3 regions of the Methylobacterium sp. TK26 genome follow, and region 2 is predicted to be linked to each of the others. Evidence: riboswitches for the same ligand, from Rfam matches in the RefSeq annotation. Region 2 holds a riboswitch; each other region holds the start of a gene.
What was found. A riboswitch is a leader RNA that binds a small molecule or an ion and turns the genes downstream of it on or off. The one in region 2 is predicted to bind cobalamin.
Positions count from the first base shown of each region.

Region 1: another riboswitch for cobalamin. It lies ahead of ACXJ1Y_RS05970 (TonB-dependent receptor); the one in region 2 lies ahead of ACXJ1Y_RS10590 (TonB-dependent siderophore receptor).
Region 3: another riboswitch for cobalamin. It lies ahead of ACXJ1Y_RS13270 (CbtB domain-containing protein); the one in region 2 lies ahead of ACXJ1Y_RS10590 (TonB-dependent siderophore receptor).

Region 1 covers NZ_CM143965.1:1,203,678-1,208,694, reverse strand. Annotated here, with positions in the region: gene ACXJ1Y_RS05995 (monovalent cation/H+ antiporter subunit D) at 1-242, shown strand, start outside; gene ACXJ1Y_RS05990 (Na+/H+ antiporter subunit E) at 239-724, shown strand; gene ACXJ1Y_RS05985 (K+/H+ antiporter subunit F) at 721-1,005, shown strand; gene mnhG (monovalent cation/H(+) antiporter subunit G) at 1,002-1,343, shown strand; gene ACXJ1Y_RS05975 (hypothetical protein) at 1,350-1,568, opposite strand; cobalamin riboswitch at 1,836-2,031, shown strand; gene ACXJ1Y_RS05970 (TonB-dependent receptor) at 2,222-4,261, shown strand; gene ACXJ1Y_RS05965 (hypothetical protein) at 4,271-4,435, opposite strand; gene ACXJ1Y_RS05960 (hypothetical protein) at 4,563-4,844, opposite strand.
Region 2 covers NZ_CM143965.1:2,197,082-2,202,098, forward strand. Annotated here, with positions in the region: gene ACXJ1Y_RS10585 (mandelate racemase/muconate lactonizing enzyme family protein) at 1-438, shown strand, start outside; cobalamin riboswitch at 1,713-1,919, shown strand; gene ACXJ1Y_RS10590 (TonB-dependent siderophore receptor) at 2,125-4,242, shown strand; partial or broken gene ACXJ1Y_RS10595 (ATP-binding cassette domain-containing protein) at 4,242-4,682, shown strand; gene ACXJ1Y_RS10600 (hypothetical protein) at 4,819-4,974, shown strand.
Region 3 covers NZ_CM143965.1:2,746,124-2,751,140, forward strand. Annotated here, with positions in the region: gene ACXJ1Y_RS13260 (glycosyltransferase family 2 protein) at 1-713, shown strand, start outside; gene ACXJ1Y_RS13265 (glycoside hydrolase family 44 protein) at 710-2,329, shown strand; cobalamin riboswitch at 2,369-2,556, shown strand; gene ACXJ1Y_RS13270 (CbtB domain-containing protein) at 2,590-2,778, shown strand; gene ACXJ1Y_RS13275 (CbtA family protein) at 2,795-3,532, shown strand; gene ACXJ1Y_RS13280 (DUF1636 family protein) at 3,525-3,902, shown strand; gene cobW (cobalamin biosynthesis protein CobW) at 3,899-4,933, shown strand; gene cobN (cobaltochelatase subunit CobN) at 4,948-5,017, shown strand, end outside.

The DNA of each region.
Region 1 (5,017 bases), 990 kb from region 2:
CGAGCCTGTTCACGCTGATGCCGCTGGTGCGGCTCGGCATCCTGAACATCTGGGTGCGCGACGCGGACAAGCCGCCGACGCTCGCCCGCTCCGAGGTCGCGGCGCTGGCCGGCCTGCTCGCGACCTGCCTCGCCCTCTCCGTCTGGGGCGGGCCGGCGCTCGCCTATGCCGACGCGACGGTGGGCTGGCTGACGCAGCCGCAGGATTACGTCCGCGCCGTCCTGGGAGGACCCGCCCCGTGAGGCTCCTGCCCCATCCCTGGCTGTCCGCCGGCCTCGCCCTCGCGTGGCTCCTCCTCAACACCCCGGTGACGCCCGGCAGCCTGCTGCTGGCGCTGGCCGTGGGCCTGATCGTCCCGGCGGTGATGAACGCCCTCCAGGCCCGGCCCGTGCGGGTGAAGGCCCCCGGCGCCCTCCTCCGGCTGGCGGGGATCGTGCTCGTGGACATGGTCCGCTCGAACATCGACGTCGCGCGGATCATCCTCGGGCGGTCATCCGGCGCGCGGCGGACGGGGTTCGTGGCGATCCCCCTCGACCTGCGCGAGCCCTTCGCCCTGTCGCTCCTGTCGGTCATCCTCACGGCGACGCCGGGCACCCTCTGGGTGCAGTACGATTCCGATACCGGGCGGCTGCTGATGCACGTCCTCGACTTCACGGACGGCGAGGCATGGATCCGCCGGGTGAAGGACCGCTACGAACGTCCCCTGATGGAGATCTTCGCATGAGCGCCGCGACCATCCTCGATTGGGGGCTCGGCCTCGCCCAGGCGATGCTGGTGCTCGCCATGGCCATCGCCGCGTGGCGGATGCTGCGCGGCCCCCGCGCGCAGGACCGGGTGCTCGGCCTCGACACCTTCTACCTCAACGGGATGCTGGCGATCGTGGTGCACGGGATGCGCACCGGCAGCGGCCTGTATTTCGAGGCGGCCTTCATCGTCGGGATGCTCGGCTTCACCGCCTCGGTGGCGCTGGCCAAGTTCCTGATGCAGGGCGAGGTGGTGCAGTGACCGGCGCCGGCCTGCCCGCCTGGGCCGCCCTCGTCGTCGTCGGTCTCGCCCTGGCGGGCGCCGCCTTCTCGCTCACCGGCGCCATCGGCCTGATCCGGCTCAAGACCTTCTACGAGCGGGTCCACGCGCCGACGCTGGGCGCGACCCTCGGCATGGCGCTGATCCTGTGCAGCTCGATGCTACTCCTGTCCCTGATCGAGGGGCGCCTCGTCCTGCGCGACCTGCTGATCGGCGTGTTCCTCACGGTCACGACGCCGGTCACGCTGCTGCTCCTCGCCCGCGCCGCCGCCCACCGCGACCGGCACGAGGGGCGGCCGGGCGCGCCGCCGAAATCCTGAATGCCCTCAGCACCTGTCGCAGATGCTCTCCAGCACGGTGTCGAGCCGCTTCTGCCGCTCGGTGCGCGATCCGGGATCGACCTCCGGCGCCGCCGCGCGGCCCGGCGGGACGGTCTGCCCCACGGAGGAGCGGTAGGGCGCGTTGGCGGTGGTCTCCGGCCCGCCGCCGGTCCCCGTATAGTTGGCCGCCCCGGCGCCGCCGGGCAGGGCGAGGGTGCCCGCCACGAAAATCCCGGCTACGATACGGATTAAATGTTGTCCGGTCATGAGTATGCCCCCTCCTGACGACTTGAGACGAACGCGATGATGGTCAAACGACAGTGTTATGGGGCTGTTCCCGGCCCGCCGTGCTCCGCCGCACATGTCATCGGGGCGCCGATACTGCGGAGGGGGCCTGCCTTCACCAGTCACGGCTCCCGCCTCATCGCGACCGGGAAAGCACAGTGCCCCGGGAAATGGCGGCGACCGCGTTGACGCCGCCGGCCGCCTCTCCGTAAGCTCGGCTTTGACGGTTCCCCTCGGGGATCAAAAGGGAACGCGGTGCGGGGCGACCCGAATCCGCGGCTGCCCCCGCAACTGTGAGCGGCGAGCCCGGCACCACCACGTCACTGGATGAGTCTCATCCGGGAAGACGGTGCAGGGGCGGCGACCCGCGAGCCAGGAGACCTGCCGTCAGTCGTGGTCACACGCGAAACGCGTCGGGCGGGGTGTCCTGGCGGGTGTCGAAGCGCCGGGCCGTGGGGCCGGGCGCGGAGAGTCCTTCGCGGTGACGTGCCACTGCCGCCCCTGAGGCTCCCGTGATCCGTCCCACACGCCATGCGTTGCGTGCCGCCCTCGCCCTGTCCGGCCTCGCCGCCCTCCCCGCGCCGGCCGCCGCGCTGGAGGCGACCCTCGACGAGATCTCCGTCAGCGCCGAGCCGGCTGCGCCCGCCGCGAGCGCTGCGAGCGCCGGCTATGTCGGCGGCACCACCGGCATCGGCGGCCCGCTCCTCACCGTGGATTCCGCCAGCGCCGGCCTCGTCTCGGGCGCCGCGATCAACAGCCGGCCGGTGACGCGCCCCGGCGAGGTGCTGGAGGCGGTGCCGGGCCTGATCGTCACGCAGCATTCCGGCGAGGGCAAAGCCAACCAGTTCTTCCTGCGCGGCTTCAACCTCGACCACGGCACCGACATCGCCCTGTTCCTCGACGGCATGCCGCTCAACATGCGCACCCATGCCCACGGCCAGGGCTACGCCGACATCAACTTCCTGATTCCCGAGCTCGTCGGGGCGGTGGAATTCCACAAGGGGCCGTATTTCGTCCGCGACGGCGATTTCGCCTCCGCCGGATCGGTGCGGATCGACTATCTCGACAGCACCCCCAAAAACCTCGCGCTCACCTCGATCGGGAGCTTCGGCTACAAGCGGGCCCTGTCCATCGCCTCGGCGCCGCTGGCCGAGGGCCGCCTCCTCATGGCGGCGGACGCGCAGCTCTACGACGGGCCCTGGGCGGTGCCGGATGCGCTGCGCAAGATCAGCACGGTCGCCCGCTACAGCCAGGGCACGGCGCTGGACGGGTTCTCCGTCACCGGCATGGCCTATGCCGCCCGCTGGACCGCCACCAACCAGATCCCCGAACGCGCCGTCGTCTCCGGCCAGCTCGACCGTTACGGCACGCTCAACCCCACCGATGGCGGCGACACCTCGCGGTTCTCCCTCTCCGGCCGGTTCAGCGCGACGGACGACACGGGCGTGACGCGGGCCTCGGCCTACCTGGTCCGCTCGCAGCTCAACCTGTTCAACGATTTCACCTATTTCCTGAACGACCCGGTCAATGGCGACCAGTTCCACCAGCTCGACCAGCGCATCATCAGCGGCGGCGAGGCGCTGCACATCTTCCAGGGCGACCTGTTCGGGCTGCCGATGGAGAACGAGGTCGGGATCCAGACCCGCACGGATTCGATCCGCGTCGGCTTGTTCAACACGACGAACCGGCAGTTCCGCTCCGGCATCCTCGACGACCGGGTGCTGGAGACGAGCGGGGCGTTCTACTTCGACAACCGCGTGCGCTGGACCGACTGGCTGCGCACCAGCCTCGGCTTCCGTGCGGACGGCTATTACGCCAGCGTCGTCTCGGACACGCCGGCCAATTCGGGCAAGGCGCGGGACGCGGTTCTGAACCCGAAGCTCGGCCTCGTGCTCGGGCCATGGTGCGACACCGAACTGTACCTCAATTACGGCGGCGGCTTCCATTCGAACGACGTGCGCGGCGTGACCGCCACCGTCGATCCGACGAGTTCGCTGTTCGCCACCACCCGCTCGCCCTTCCTCGTGCCCTCGACGGGCTACGAGATCGGCCTGCGCAACCGCTCCATCGCGGGCCTGGAGACGAGCCTTGCCCTGTTCCGGCTCGATTTCGCCTCCGAGAACCTGTTCCAGGGCGACACCGGCACGACGGAGCCGAGCCGCCCGACCCGCCGCTTCGGCGTCGAATGGACGAACCGCTACGCAGTGACGCCCTGGCTCTCGCTGGAGGGCGACCTGACGATCACCAATGCCCGGTTCTCGGATGTCGATCCGGTGGGCAACCGGGTGCCGGAGGCGCCGACCACCATCGCCTCGGCGGGCATCACCTTCGGCGAGCCGCTGGGCTGGTTCGGGTCGCTCCGCTTCCGCTATTTCGGGCCGCGCCCGCTGATCGAGGACAATGCGATCCGCTCGCGCCCGACGGCGCTCCTCAACGGAAGGGTCGGCTACAATTTCGAGAACGGGGTCAGCGTCTCGCTCGATGTGCTGAACCTGACGAACAGCCGGTCCGACCAGGTCACCTACGCCTACGTCTCGCGCCTGCCCGGCGAGCCGACCGAGGGGCTGATCGACCGGGTGTTCCACCCCGTGGAGCCGACCGCCGTGCGCCTGACCATCGCCGGTCGGTTCTGACCGGGCGCCCTACGGCTTGGGCGCCTGGGCCGGCGGTGCCGACTGGTCGGTCTGCGGCTCCATCTTGGTCGTGTCGGCCTTGGTGGGGGTGTTGTTCTGCGCCTTCTTGTCGTCGCAAGCCACGAGGCCGCAGGCGAGCAGGGCGACGAGCGCGAGGGGCTTCAGGGCGTTCATGGCGTCCTTCCGGATCGGGCGGGGGCGTGAGGAACGCAGGCCGGATCGCCGCCGTTCCCGGCGCTCATGTCCGCCGCCCTTGCGGGATCTGTGGCTGCGCGTTGCCGATTCAGGGGCCGGCGGGCTGCTAGCCATCCCGGCCGAGAACCTCGGCGGCATAGCGGGACCGGGCGGCGGCGTCCGGCTGTCCGCCGTCGCGGGCGCACCATAGGGCGAACGCGTCCGGCTCGATCGGAACGCGGACGACCTCGACGCCGCTGCGCTGGACCTCCCGCTCCATCTGCTCGGTCGCGATCCGCCACGTCTCATAGGCCGGCGGGAGCCGCGCGCCGTCGAGGAGGCTCGCACGCAGCGCGTCGTAATTCTCCGGGGCGTACCACGGCAGGCCGATACGGCGGGGGCGGGTCATCGGGACTCCGGGCGGAGGGCCTTAACAAGGGCGGTTCCGGCGCTGCCGCCGGCATGTGCCGGCAGCAGCAAGAATCCGGCCCTCGTGCATCGATCGAGACGAAGGCGTCAGCCGTGTCTGAGAAAAACCGATGCAATAACAAGAAGATAGGTCAGAGACGCATCAACGGAGTG
Region 2 (5,017 bases):
CTCGACTACGCCCTCCAGGCCGCCATCTCCGAGTTCTATCCGGGCCCGATGGCCACTGGTGAAAACCTGTTCTCGCACCAGGACGCGCGCAACCTGCTCCGCTACGGCGGCATGCGGCCGGACCGGGACTACCTGCAGTTCGACTGCGCCCTGTCCTACGGCCTGGTCGAGTACCTGCGCACCCTCGACGTGCTGCACCAGTTCGGCTGGTCGCCCTCCCGCTGCATCCCGCACGGCGGCCACCAGATGTCGCTCAACATCGCGGCCGGCCTCGGGCTCGGCGGCAACGAGAGCTACCCGGACCTGTTCCAGCCCTACGGGGGTTTCCCGGACGGCGTGAAGGTCCAGGACGGCCACATCGTGATGCCCGAGTTGCCGGGCATCGGCTTCGAGGGCAAGTCCGACCTGATCAAGGTCATGCGCGAACTCGCAGAGTAAGCGGATCCGACCGGGCGGCATCCCCAACGACCGCCCGGTCCCGTTCCCTGATCCATGCGTCGATGTTCATTCGTGAGATCGCACCGGCAGACGTCATTGACCGATGACGAGTGGGCCGTCCTGAGCGCTCTGACCGACGATTTCGTGAGTACGTCGGTCATCAAGATCCGGGCGGGTATCCCCAGCACCGAGCGGAACACCCGGGCTTTGAGTGCCTGCCTCGCGCTGGAGAGAAGGAGTTTGGTTGAGCGCGCCGGCTCCGGTCGGCGCTCGACGTTGCGCTGGCGTCGACGATCAAAAAGCCCTTAGCCGTTCAAGCCAACGTCTGGTTTCAATGGTAATCGGCTCAGGCGCAGATAGACCGAAATCAACCGTGAGCAGTTCTTTCGCACTCGGCCCACCCCAGTCTTGCAAGCCCCGCGTCGATGCTCCCCAAAAGCGGTCATGAGTTAGCCGTCCGGCGACTTCGCTTCGGGATGGAAAGCTAAGTTCAAAGCTGATTGGACTGAACTCAAGGTCTATTATTTTGGCGATAATAATTCACGTATCATATTACCAGCTGGAATGCGGTTAGGTATCCTTAAGAAAATTGTCTGTTCTATCTTTTATGGTCTGTTGAGAATGAATACAAAAAGACAAAAGGCGGCGGCATACCGGCTATATCTACCGATAAGTCATATCATGCCTGCGGTGTCATACTCGCCAATTTTTGACGTCGCGATTAAATAAGAAATTTAATCAATAGCCTTTGGACTAATGATGGTTCGTGCTTTCCGCAATTGTCCGCTGCCGTCTTAAACCAAATGGGCAGCTATCCACCCCACCCGGCCGTTCATCCGTGTCCCTCGATCAGGCCGGACTTTGCAAAAGTCAAAATACCCGTTCACTTATTATAAAACGGCAAATCTAATATACCTCGTATTAGATTAAAATTCATATTTCATATTTATGAAAAATTTTTCAGGGGGATTAGAATTGTATTACATCAAAAAATTTGGAGGTTACAAATAACTAAATATTTTTACGAAGGCGACGAGGCGGCTGATAGATGCTAGCTGGAACGTTGAAACAATAGATGCGGCGAGACCGAGGCTGTTTTCTTCGACCCGGCCACAACACTCTCTCGCAGCAGTTCTCGTTTGCCTCTGATGAGTCCATCGCGCAAACGTGACGGCATCGCCGACATTGCGAACGACTATGTGGTTATTATGCCACAATCATTCCAACAATGTTACAATGTTGCATGCACCCGTTGACGACGATGGCGTTCATGGCGAGTATCGATCGGCCAAGGTTCTTCGGGTTTCGACCCGGAGCTAAGACGGGAATTCGGTGAGCTTCTTGAAGCAAAGCCGAAGCTGCCCCCGCAACTGTTAGCGGCGAGCGTTCGCCACCGATGACCACTGGTGCTTGCACTGGGAAGGTCCGGCGGGGGCTTTGACCCGTGAGCCAGGAGACCTGCCTTCGGCATGTTGACGTCTCTCGGGCGGGGTGCCCGACGGAGCGTGCCGTGTCGCCGTCTCGGAGGCGACGCGGCCCGTATTCCCGTCGCCCCCGCTCGGCAACAGCGAGTGTGTGGTGGCGACCTCTCAACGTCCGTCCCTGAGCGAACCCGGACGAATCACGCAGCGTTCGGCGCGGGCTTCGCGGGCCCGGCGTCGCAATCAGCGCCTCGCCTTCGCTGCGGTGCTCTCGACCGGCCTTCCCATCGAGGATGTGCGTGCGCAGGAAAGTGTGACGCTGGAGGAACTCTCGGTCGAGCAGGTCGGCGAGGGCACCGCCCGCACGACGGCGACCGGGCGCGGGACCATCGGCCTGATCGGCCCAACGCCGGGCTACGGAGCAGGTACGGCCGTCAGCGCGACGCGCACCGCCACCCCGCAGATCGACGTGCCGGTGGCCGTCTCCGTGGCACCGCGGGAGGCGATCACCGACATCGCCGCCACCCGCGTAGACCGGGTGTTCAATTATCTGCCCGGGGTCGCCCAGCAGAACAATTTCGGTGGTCTGTCGATCTTTAGTTACGCGATCCGCGGCGTGACCACCTCGGAGATCTACAAGAATGGTTTTCCCCTCAACCGCGGTACGCCGCCCCCGCCCGACGCGCAGAACATCGAGCGCATCGAGGTTCTGAAAGGCCCCGGCGCGGCCCTGTTCGGGCGCAGCGATCCCGGCGGCCTCGTTAATCTCATCACCAAGCAGCCCACCGCCGAGCGGTTCGTCGAGTTCGGCAACCAAGTCGATTCGTTCGGCCTGACCCGGGGCACCATCGATGCCGGCGGCGCCCTGAACGAGGATGGGACGGTCCTCTATCGCTTCAACCTCGCGGCGCAGGGGGCGGGCAGCTTCCGCGACTTCGTAGACAGCGACCGCCTGCTCGTGGCTCCGGTGGTGAGTTGGCAGGTGACGCCCGACACGCGCATCACGGTCGAGGCCGAGTTCGTGAAGAACCGCATCGTCTTCGACCGCGGCGTGATCGCGATCAACCGGCAGCTCGGATTCCTGCCGCTCTCGCGCTTCCTCGGTGAGCCCGGTCAAAGCACTGTCCAGAACAACAACTCGCTGCAGGTCCGCGTCGATCACCGCTTCGATGAGAACTGGCAGATGCGGCTCGCCGCCTACTTCAACACCGGCGATCTGGAGGGCGAATCAGCCGAGATCCGGGCCATCGCCGCCAACAACCGTACCGTCTCGCGCGACCGGAACATGCGCGACTACCGCTGGGACGTGGCGGTCGGTCAGGCCGACCTGATTGGGCGGTTCGACACCGGCGGCATCGGCCACACGCTCCTCCTCGGCATGGACCGGGAGAGCACCGACAGCCGCGTCCTCTATCTGCGCTCGAACTTCCGCACGAGCCCCTTATCCCTCGACATCTACTCGCCGGTCTACGGGCAGGCGCTGCCGCCGATCACCATTCCGCGCAATAACATCGAGCGCATCACCAATACCGGCCTCTACGCCCAGGACGAGATCGTCCTGAGCCCGGAATGGCGGGCTCTGGTCGGCGTGAGGCTCGACATCTTCGAGCAGTCCTTCCGGGAGCGCATCCCGCGCAGCCAAGTGGACCAGGCACACGTGGCGGCCTCGCCCCGGGCGGGCCTCGTCTACCGGCCGCTTCCCGAGCTCGCCTTCTTCACCAATGTCGGCACGAGCTTCCGGCCCAATATCGGGCCGGACGCCGCCGCCGTGACGCGCGGAACGGCGCTGCCGCCCGAGACCGGCCTCGGCTACGAGGTCGGCGCCAAGTCGGAGCTGTTCGGCGGCAACCTGCTCCTCACCGCCGCCGCCTTCCATGTGGAGCGGGAGAACGTGCTAACGCCCGATCCGGCGAATTCCGGGTTCTCGCTCGCGGCGGGCGCCGTGCGCAGCCAGGGCTTCGAGTTGACGGCCCAGGGGCAGATCACGCCGGAGCTGAAGCTGCTCGCCGGCTACGTCTACGCCGATGCGAGAGTGACCAAGGACAACGTGCTGCCCGTGGGCGCGCCCCTCGTCAACGTGCCCCGCCATTCCGGCAGCCTGCTCGCGGTCTACGAACCGGGGGGCGAGTGGCGCGGCTTCGGGATCGGCGGCGGCGTGCGGGGCGTCGGCGAGCGGGCGGGCGACGCGGCCGGAACCGGCTTCACCCTCCCGGGCTTCATCGCGGTCGATGCGCTGACCTATTACAAGTTCGGCAATGCCCGCGTCGCGCTCAACGTCGAGAACATCTTCGATACCGCGTATTACGAGAGCTCCCTGAACGTCTTCCGCGTCTATCCGGGCTCGCCCCGGCGGATCACCGGCTCCATCACGGTGCGCTTCTGATGGCGGCGGGGACGGACGAGCCCTTGCTGGCGTTGCGGGGCGTGACGAAGCGCTTCGGCACCAGGACCGCCCTCGACGGTCTCCACCTCACCTTGCGGGCGGGGGAGGTCTACGCCTTGCTCGGCCCCAACGGCGCGGGCAAGACGACCACGATCAACCTGATCCTCGGCTTCCTGAAGGCCGAGGCGGGGGACGTCCTCGTGGGCGGGATTGACGCTGCGGCGTCTCCCGTCGCCGCCCGCGCGCTGACGACCTACATCCCGGAACAGGTCGCCCTGTATCCGGGGCAGACCGGCGTAGAGAATCTCCGCTACTTCGCGACCCTTGCGGGCCTCGCCGTCGGCCGGGCGGAGGCCGAAGGCCATCTCGCCACGGCGGGCCTGCCGATGGAGGCGTGGTCGAGGCCCGCCTCCGGCTACTCGAAGGGGATGCGCCAGAAGGTCGGCATCGCCATCGCCCTGGCGCGGAAGACCCGGCTGCTGTTGCTCGACGAGCCGACCTGGCCTCGATCCGTCGGCCTCCGCCGCCTTCTCCGGCACGGTGCGGGATGCGGCGGCGCGAGGCACGGCGGTGCTGATGGCGACGCACGACCTCTACCGGGTGCGCGAGATGGCGGATCGCGTCGGCGTGCTGTCGCAGGGGCGCATCGCCGAGGAGATCGACCCGAAGGCGCTCGATCACCTCGCGCTCGAACGGCTCTACAACGCGCAACTTTCCGGAGCGACACCGTGAGCCGCGTCGGCGCGGAACGACGGTGCTGCACGTCACACGCCGC
Region 3 (5,017 bases), 550 kb from region 2:
CCACGGCGCGCAATGCCGGCGTGGCGGCGGCGCGGGGCGAGTGGATCGCCTTCATCGACGACGACGAGACCGGCGGGCCGCATTGGCTGGCGGCGCTCCTCGCCGTCGCCCGCCGGGGCGCCTACGATGCGGTGTTCGGCCCCGTGAGCGCGCGGGCCGACGACGACCGCGAGATCGGACCCTTCGCGGCCTATTTCGCGCGGGGCGTCACCGCCGAGGACGGGGGAGACGTCACCCACCGCGCCGCCTATCTCGGCACCAACAACTCCCTTTTCGCGGCCTCCGTCTGCGCGATCCCCGGTGGCCCGTTCGAGGAACGGCTGAACAGCATCGGCGGTGAGGACAGCCTGTTCCTGCAGCGCCTCGTCCACGAGGGGCGGCGCTTCGGCTGGGCGGCCGCCGCCGAGGTGACGGAATGGGTGCCCCCGCGCCGTCTCGACTGGGCCTATGTCCGCCGCCGCCGCTTCCTCAGTGGCCAGATCCGCACCTTCGTACATGAGATGGCCTCCCCCCGCCGCCGCCTGGAGGTAGCGCGGTGGATGCTGGTCGGCGTCGCGCAGACCATCATCTCCGGGGTACTGTCGCTGCTTCTGAAGCCGATCAACCCGCCCGCCGCGCGCCACCACCGGATCGCGGCCTGCGGCGGCCTCGGCAAGGTGTTCTGGATGACCCGCTTCCGGGGATCGCTCTACGGGTCCGGGCTCGTCTCGTGAGGCCGAGCCGCCGGGCGCTGCTCGCGGGCGCCGGGGCGACGATCTGGGCGGGCCCCTCCCGTGCGGGCGAGCCGCTGGGCGTGCGAGTCCGCAACGGTGCCGACCCGGTGCCGGTGAGCCCGCTGATCTACGGCTCGGGTGAGATCGGCACCCTCGACGGCGGCCCACGCTCGGCGGAGCTCGACCGGGCGGCCGGCGTCACCCTGCGCCGGTTCGGCGGCAACTTCGCCACGAGCTACAACTGGACCAACAATGCCTGCAACGCCGGCAAGGACTGGCAGCAGGCGAACGGCGATTTCCTGAGCCAGAGCCTCGGCCTGCCCCCCGCCGAGCGCGGCGTGCCCGGCGCGGTGATTGCGGCGATGCACGGCGCCTCGCTGGCGATGGGCGCGCGCAGCATCGTCACCCTGCCGCTCGCGGGTTACGTCGCCGCCGACAAGGACGGCCCCGTCCCGGCCGACCGAGCGGCCCCCTCCCCGCGCTTCGTGCCGGTCTCGTGGGAGGGACGGCGCGACGCCTCCGCGCCCGTGGACCCACGCGTCGCGGACATCCCACACCTCCTGGCGCGGCTCGTCGCCCGCTACGGCCCCGCCTCCGGCGCCACGGGCATTCGCGGCTACATCCTCGACAACGAGCCCGGCCTCTGGGCGACACAGCACCCGCGCATCGTGCGTCAGCCGGTGCGGATCGCGGATCTGCTGGCCCGGTCGATCAAGGCGGCGCGGGCGATCAAGGCCATCGATCCCGACGCCTGGGTGATCGGCCCGGCGAGTTGGGGCACCACGGGGATGGTGAGCCTGCAGAACGCCCCCGATTGGAACGCCTTCCGGCAGCACGGCAGCTTCCTGGCCGCGTATCTCGACGCCTTCCGCCTCGCCTCGGAGCGCGAGGGCAAGCGCCTGCTCGATGCCCTCGACGTGCATTGGTATCCGTTCAGCGAGCGGGGCACCCTGTTCCGCACGGAGGATCCGGCCCTGGCCGGGCCGCTGCTCGATGCGCCGCGCTCCCTTACCGAGCCGGGCTTTCGCGAGGCGAGCTGGGTCTCGCAGGCGCTGCCCGTGTCGAACGAGGGCGGCCTCGCCCTGCCGTTGATGCCGAGCCTCGAACGGCTGACGGCGGCGAACTTCCCCGGCACGCGCACCGCCGTGACGGAGTACAATTACGGCGGCGCGGGCCAACTCGCCTCCGGCCTCGCCCTCGCCGACGCCCTCGCGCGGTTCGCCCGGCCCGAGATGCTGCTCACCGCCCATTGGGGGTCCCTCGCCGGCTGGCTCGGGACGGCCTTCCGGCTCTATCGCAACTACGACGGCCGAGGCGGCCGCTTCCCCGACAACGCCCTGCCCGTCGAGGCCGCGCGGCCCGATGGCCTCACCGTCCGGGCCGGCACGGACGGGGCGAGACTGCATCTCGTGGCGATCAACCGCGCGGCCGAGACGCGGCCGGTGGAGATCGCCTTCGAGCGACCGCTGCCGGCCTCGCGCCTCACGCAGTACGGCTTCGATGCCCGCCATCCCGAGATGGCCGCCCTGGGCGCGGCCGAGCCCGTCTCCGGCGGCACCCTGCGCCTGACGCTGCCGGCGCGTTCGGCCCGGCATTGCGTGGTCGTGCCCGGTTGATCGGGTTGTCGTCGCCGTTGTGCCGGGCACGGACTCCGTCTACACAGGGCGGATGACGGTGCCCCGAGAGGGGTGAAAAGGGAACGCGGTGAGGGCCTGCCCGACCCCGCGGCTGCCCCCGCAACTGTAAGCGGCGAGCGCCTGCCAGCAGCCACCGGAGCGATCCGGGAAGGCGGTGGGCGCGCCGAGCCGCGAGCCAGGAGACCTGCCGTCATCCCGACTTTTCACAACGCCGCCGGTGGGGCGGCTGGAGAGCCCAGATGACGACCACGACGCAGTCCTCGTCCTTTGCCCCCGTCGCCACCCGCGCCAACGAGCGCCTGATGGCGGCCGCGCTGGCGGCGTTCCTCGGCCTCGGCCTCGTGTTCATGGCGGGCTTCTCGCCGGCCATCGCGCTCCACAACGCGGCGCACGATTTCCGGCACGCCCAGAACTTCCCCTGCCACTGACGCGAACGCGCCAGGAATGATCCTTCGCCTTCTGTCGGCGGCGCTGGCCGCCGGCTTCCTCGCGGCTGTCGTCGCCACGGGGCTGCAACTCGCCTTGACCTCTCCCCTCATCATCGAGGCGGAGAAGTACGAGCAGCGGGAGCCCAGCCGCGCGGCACAGGCCCTGCCCCCTGCCCTGCCGATCGTGCTCGCCCATGCGGGCCACGACCACGCGGCGCCCGATGCCGCACCGGAATGGCAGCCCGCCCCCGGCTTCCAGCGCATGGCCTTCACCGGCCTCGCGACCCTCGTCGGCGGCGTGGGCTACGCCCTGATGCTCGGCGCGGTGCTGATCGCGTGTGGCCGCGAGCCGACGCTGCAGACCGGCCTCGCCTTCGCGCTGGCCGGCTTTGCCAGCGTCTCCCTGGCGCCCTCCCTCGGCCTGCCGCCGGAATTGCCGGGGCAGGAGGCGGCGCCGCTTCTGGCCCGGCAGGCGTGGTGGGTGATGACCGCCGCCGCGACGGCGATGGGCCTCTACCTCATCGGCGTGCGCCGGTCGTTCATCGCCATCCTGGGCGGGCTCGTGCTGATCGCCGGGCCCCACATCGCCGGAGCGCCGCCACCGCCCGACGGCGCATCGGAACTGCCGGCCGCCCTCGCGGCGCAGTTCGCCGCGCGCTCGCTCGCCATCGGCGCGGTGTTCTGGGCCATGATCGGCCTCGGCTTCGGCTGGGCGTGGCAGAATGTCGGCCCGGCGAGGCGCCGTCATGCCTGAGCCCGTCACGACCCTTTACGTCTGCACCACCTGCAAGCGCGAGGGCGACGACCCGGAGGGACCCCGCGCCGGGGCACGCCTCCATGCCGAGTTGGCGCGACGGGCCGAGGGCCTGCGCGTCGAGCCGGTGGAATGCCTCTCGGTCTGCAAGCGGCCCTGCACGGTGGCCGTGGCGTCGCCCAACCGCTGGACCTACATCTACGGCGACCTCGACGCGGAGGCCGCCGCGACCACCATCCTCGATGGCCTCAGGGCCTATGCCGGCACCCCGGACGGGATCGTCCCCTGGCGGGAGCGCCCGAAGGAATTCCGCTCGGGCGTGATCGCCCGCATCCCGCCGTTTCCCCCGTTGCCTGAGGCCGCCGAATGACCATCGTCGCGAAGATCCCCTGCACGATCGTCACCGGCTTCCTCGGCGCCGGCAAGACGACCCTCGTCCGCCACGTCGTGGAGAACGCGAAGGGCCGCAAGCTCGCGATCCTCGTCAACGAGTTCGGCGATGTCGGCTTCGACCGCTCGTTCCTCGCCGCCTGCGGCATCGAGGGCTGCACGGAGGATTCCATCGTGGAGCTTCCGAACGGCTGCATCTGCTGCACCGTCGCGGACGATTTCGTGCCGGCCCTCGAAACCCTGCTCTCCCGCGCCGAGCCGCCGGAGCACATCCTGATCGAGACCTCCGGCCTCGCTTTGCCGAAGCCCCTCGTCCAGGCGTTCCAGTGGCCGGCGATCCGCTCGCGCGTGACCGTCGATGGCGTGGTGGCGGTGGTGGACGGCCCTGCGGTCGCGACCGGCGCCTTCGCCGAGGACCCGGAGGCGCTCGCCGCCCAGCGCGCGGCCGACACCTCCGTCGATCACGACAACCCGCTGGAAGAGGTGTTCGAGGACCAACTCCTCTGCGCCGACCTCGTGGTGCTCAACAAGACCGACCTGATGGATGCCGAGGGCCTCGCCAAGGTCCGGGCCGAGGTGCAGGGCCACCTGCCCCGCGCCGTGAAGGTGGTGGAGACCGCCAACGGCGTGATCGACCCGCGCGTGCTGCTCGGCCTCGGCGCGGCGGCCGAGGACGACCTCGCCAACCGCCCCTCGCACCACGGCGAGGGCGAGGACCACGACCACGACGACTTCGAGACCGTGGCGCTGCCCGTCCGCGCCGCCGTGACGGCGGGCGACCTCGCCGCCCGCGTCGAGAAGGCGGCCGAGACCGAGGGCGTGCTGCGCATCAAGGGCTTCGTGGAAGTCGAGGGCAAGCCGATGCGCCTCGTGGTGCAGGGCGTGGGTCGCCGGGTGTCGCACCATTTCGACCGGCCCTGGCGCGCGGGCGAGGCCCGTGACGGGCGCCTCGTGGTGATCGGCCTGAAGGGCTTCGACCAGAACGCCGTCGCCAGCGCCCTGGCGGGATAAGCCGAGGAGGCGCGATGCACCTCCTGCGCGTCGATACGGTCTCCCTCGACGAGGGCGAGGCGGCGATCGATCTCGGCCAGGAGC